2 regions of the Rossellomorea vietnamensis genome follow, and region 1 is predicted to be linked to the other one. Evidence: a T-box and tRNA genes for the amino acid it is inferred to sense, from the RefSeq annotation. Region 1 holds a T-box; the other holds one or more tRNA genes.

The links. A T-box is a leader RNA that pairs with one kind of tRNA and senses whether it is charged. The one in region 1 lies ahead of N5C46_RS04035 (tryptophan--tRNA ligase), so its partner is inferred to be a tRNA-Trp.
Region 2: it has a tRNA-Trp gene. The T-box ahead of N5C46_RS04035 (tryptophan--tRNA ligase) is inferred to sense a tRNA for this amino acid. The anticodon was not compared.

Annotation. Positions count from the first base shown of each region.
Region 1 covers NZ_CP104558.1:758,700-761,069, reverse strand. Annotated here, with positions in the region: gene N5C46_RS04040 (metal-dependent hydrolase) at 93-719, shown strand; T-box leader at 786-1,027, shown strand; gene N5C46_RS04035 (tryptophan--tRNA ligase) at 1,088-2,086, shown strand; SAM riboswitch class I at 2,194-2,303, shown strand.
Region 2 covers NZ_CP104558.1:1,535,253-1,537,622, forward strand. Annotated here, with positions in the region: gene N5C46_RS07855 (carbohydrate ABC transporter permease) at 1-517, opposite strand, end outside; tRNA gene N5C46_RS07860 (tRNA-Gly) at 825-898, opposite strand; tRNA gene N5C46_RS07865 (tRNA-Leu) at 903-986, opposite strand; tRNA gene N5C46_RS07870 (tRNA-Cys) at 995-1,068, opposite strand; tRNA gene N5C46_RS07875 (tRNA-Gly) at 1,076-1,150, opposite strand; tRNA gene N5C46_RS07880 (tRNA-Gln) at 1,155-1,226, opposite strand; tRNA gene N5C46_RS07885 (tRNA-His) at 1,266-1,341, opposite strand; tRNA gene N5C46_RS07890 (tRNA-Trp) at 1,353-1,426, opposite strand; tRNA gene N5C46_RS07895 (tRNA-Tyr) at 1,546-1,629, opposite strand; tRNA gene N5C46_RS07900 (tRNA-Thr) at 1,646-1,721, opposite strand; tRNA gene N5C46_RS07905 (tRNA-Phe) at 1,736-1,811, opposite strand; tRNA gene N5C46_RS07910 (tRNA-Asp) at 1,829-1,905, opposite strand; tRNA gene N5C46_RS07915 (tRNA-Met) at 1,996-2,069, opposite strand; tRNA gene N5C46_RS07920 (tRNA-Val) at 2,145-2,220, opposite strand; tRNA gene N5C46_RS07925 (tRNA-Glu) at 2,260-2,334, opposite strand; tRNA gene N5C46_RS07930 (tRNA-Ser) at 2,351-2,370, opposite strand, start outside.

The sequences.
Region 1 (2,370 bases):
AAGTAATTCCTCTTTCCCATAGCGGGAATGGATGATGAAGGCTATCATGAATATTTGGTACATACATACTGTGAAAGAGAGTAGGAGAAACATTGAACGGCACAGCGCACATGGCAATTGGAGCAGCAACAGGTTTTATCGTGGCGAACTCATTTGGATCCGGCCCGGGTGCGACAGCCGCACTTGTAGCAATCGGCGGGATATCCGGACTCATACCTGATTTGGATATTGATGGAAAGCTTAGTAACAAAGTTACTTTCTCCCCCAAAATGATCAGGTCGGTGGCGCAAATCATCGGCTTTCTCATGATGGTGTACAGCTATCTTGAAGGCAGTGGGAAAGAACGGTGGCTTGGGATTGGCTATGGGGGAGGAATGATGTTACTCACAAGCTTCATCACCCAGAGAAGAATGCTGATGATTACCGGCATAGGTGTGACGGCATGTGGATGGCAATTAAATGAAATATGGTTATGGTTACTGGGCATCTATATATTTATTGCTTCCTTCGTGTCACATCGCAGTTATACCCACTCTGTAATGGGGTTAATATACTATGCTATCATCGCTCGTTATCTCGAGACTTCTATCCTGATTGATGGAGTATTTGAAGCATGTGTCATCGGATATGCGAGTCATTTGATCGCGGATATGAAGTTTCTCCCTTTTAATAAGAGAGGTATTAAGCTCTTCCTTCCTCTTTCGTCAAAAGAAATCTAAAATGTGTTTATACCCACTTGACCATTATTTACCTATCCATTAAAATAATGGGAACACAATAAATGGTTAAATGCAATGAAGAAGAAGAGTAGACGATCGAAACATTTAAGAGAGCTGATGGATGGTGAGAATCAGTATGGGAAATCGTTGAATGGGCTTTTGAGCATCCAGGCTGAAATAAAGTAGGTTTTGGCGGAAGGTCTCACCGATAAAAGGGACGATGTATAGAACGTGATTTCTGTACAGATGAGTGCGTTTACTGAAGTGTAAACGAATGAAGGTGGCACCACGGGTTTCCCGTCCTTTTTAGAGGACGGGAAGCCCTTTTTGTGTTTTCTGATTATTTTTCAACGGAGGGTATGATGGGGATGAAAAAACAAGTTCTGACTGGTATCAAGCCAACTGGCCGTATACATTTGGGGAATTATATTGGTGCGATTAAACCGGCTTTGGGATTGGCGGAGAACCAATCATATAACACCGCTTATTTTGTTGCGGATTATCATGGTTTAACAAAAATCCATGATCCCATTGAAATGAAGGAACTTTCTTATGGGGTGGCGGCAGCGTGGTTAGCGTTAGGGTTGAATCCTGATTCAGCGATTTTTTACCGTCAATCTGATGTGCCTGAAATCTTTGAGCTGAGCTGGATTCTTTCTTGTTTTGCACCAAAAGGATTATTAAACCGGTCTCACGCATATAAATCAATGGTTGAAGAAAATAAAGAAAGCGGGAGAAATGTTGATGCTGGAGTCAATATGGGATTATTTACGTATCCCATTTTAATGGCTGCGGATATCCTCCTTTTTCAAACCGAGTTGGTCCCTGTCGGAAAAGATCAAATACAGCATGTGGAAATTGCCAGAGACATAGCTGAAAGCTTTAACAATCAATATGGAGAAACATTTGTCATCCCTGAATACGTCATCCAGGAAGAAACGGCCGTTCTACCTGGACTGGACGGCCGCAAGATGAGTAAAAGTTATAATAACACCATTCCTTTATTTGAAGAACCAAAAAAGCTTCAAAAATTGATCAATAAAATCAAAACGGATTCTTCACTTCCTGAAGAACCTAAGGATCCTGACGATTCAATCATTTTTGGTCTTTACAAAGAATTTGCAACCACTGATCAATCGGAAAAAATGAGAAGGAGATTTCAACAAGGAATAGGCTGGGGGGAAGCGAAGAAAGAACTTTTCGACGTAATGAATTCATTCATCGAAGTACCAAGGTCGGAATATGAAGACCTATTGAACAATTGGGATAGACTGGATGCCATCTTACTGAATGGAGCCACAAAAGCACGAAAAAAAACAATCCCATTCATGAAAGAGATTAAAAGGAAAATAGGATTGTATCATTGAAAAAGAAAAAATGATCATGATGTTTTTCAGATAATTCATAATTGTCATTGACATTTCTATGTCTTTGTTATAAGTTATGAGAAAGCATTTTAACAATTTCATATTGTTTCTTATCAAGAGAGGTAGAGGGACTGGCCCGAAGACACCTCAGCAACCAGCCGCAGTAACAGGTATGGTGCTAATTCCAGCAAGTTGATGTCAACTTGGACGATAAGAGGGAGAACGAACGTATAAAACCTTCTTATTTTCATAAGAAGGTTTTTTGTTTCTTCCCCTTTTCATTT
Region 2 (2,370 bases), 780 kb from region 1:
TCTGCCATGCAAATACGATGACAATCCCCCAGAAAGCCGTCTTCTCATCACCCAGCCACGGCATTTTAAAGAATCCGATATCCGTCATATTCCCAAGTGACGCGAATCCTTTAACAAAGATGAACTGCCATATGAACCCGAGTAACAAACCCCCGATGACGTTGGGGATAAAGAATACCGTCCTCAGGATATTGCGCGTCTTCAGCGCGGCATTCAATAATAGGGCAAATCCGAATCCTATCAGGTTACTGATGATCACTGCCGCAAACATAAACTTTGTCGTGAACATAAATGAATTGAAGAATGTCTTATCATCTGTGAAGATCTTTTTGTAGTTATCGAACCCAACCCACTCAACTACCGAACTTACACCATTCCATGAGGTGAAGGAATAATACACACCCATCAAAAACGGAAGAATCTGAATCACTAAGAAAAATAAAAGTGCCGGTCCTACAAAGGCAGCGTACGTCAGCAAGCTCTTATACTTGAACTTCTTCTTCGTCACTGCCTTCATTTGTACATCTGGGCTTACTGGTCCAGTCTGAATCTTTGGTTCCACCCGAATCACCACCCTAACTATGTAATCGCTTTCTTATATTATAATGGTAGCGCTTTCTCAATAAGGGGAACTCAATTGACGAAGAAGGTGCACTATTTTGACTAGATGGGTTTTGTTTTGGTGGGTGATGGGTAAAAGAAAAGGTTGTGAGTTTTGTGTAAAAAATTAGTTTTGCAAATCATTAAGTGGTGTTGAAATAATGCTGAAATTTGAACAAATAAAAAAGACTTCCTCATAAAGAGAAAGTCTGTCGTATGTAAGTTGGAGCGGGTGAAGGGAATCGAACCCTCATCATCAGCTTGGAAGGCTGAGGTTTTACCACTAAACTACACCCGCGATGTGGTACCGGTGGCCGGGATCGAACCGGCACTCCAGAGGAACACGATTTTGAGTCGTGCGCGTCTGCCAATTCCGCCACACCGGCATTACATATGGAGGCGGCAACCGGATTTGAACCGGTGATCAGGGTTTTGCAGACCCATGCCTTACCACTTGGCTATGCCGCCATATTATTGGAGCGGAAGACGGGATTCGAACCCGCGACCCCCACCTTGGCAAGGTGGTGTTCTACCACTGAACTACTTCCGCACTACTGGGCTAGCTGGATTCGAACCAACGCATGTCGCAGTCAAAGTGCGATGCCTTACCGCTTGGCTATAGCCCACTGATAGTATATGTCACGGAAATAAAAATGTGACTTTTATGGGGCGACTGATGGGAATCGAACCCACGAATGCCTGAACCACAATCAGGTGCGTTAACCACTTCGCCACAATCGCCATGTTAAAATTGGCAGGGGTAGTAGGAATCGAACCCACACCAAAGGTTTTGGAGACCTTCGTTCTACCGTTAAACTATACCCCTATGAAATATATTAATTTAACAAAATCAATATGCTATCCGTCTAGATTACTGTGCTCCGCTATCGCTTCGCATAGTTTAAGGAGGATTATTTTACTCCGCTGTCGCTTCGTAAAAAATCTTGGTGGAGGGGGGCAGATTCGAACTGCCGAACCCGAAGGAGCGGATTTACAGTCCGCCGCGTTTAGCCACTTCGCTACCCCTCCAGCTACATCACTTGACTGGTGCCGGCAAGAGGACTTGAACCCCCAACCTACTGATTACAAGTCAGTTGCTCTACCAGTTGAGCTACACCGGCATCAAGTAAATAAATGGTGGCTCAGGACGGAATCGAACCGCCGACACATGGATTTTCAGTCCATTGCTCTACCAACTGAGCTACTGAGCCACTATGTAAAATGAAAATGGCGGTCCGGACGGGACTCGAACCCGCGACCTCCTGCGTGACAGGCAGGCATTCTAACCAACTGAACTACCGGACCAGAGTTTTTTCACGACAGTGAAAATAACTATCCATACGTGACTCATGAAAGATTAACGATAACCTTTTATATAACGAGTCAAAAATGGTATTGCGGGGACAGGATTTGAACCTGCGACCTTCGGGTTATGAGCCCGACGAGCTACCGAACTGCTCCACCCCGCGACGATAAGATATGTTAAGGTACACATATTAATTAAGGAAGATTATTTTACTCCGCTTACGCTTCGTAAAAAATCATGGTGGAGGATGACGGGATCGAACCGCCGACCCTCTGCTTGTAAGGCAGATGCTCTCCCAGCTGAGCTAATCCTCCATATTACTTGGTACGTTATTTTGCTTTTGCAAAAAACTTTGGTGACCCATACGGGATTCGAACCCGTGTTACCGCCGTGAAAGGGCGGTGTCTTAACCGCTTGACCAATGGGCCTTGTTGAAAATATAAATGGCGGAGAGCAAGGGATTT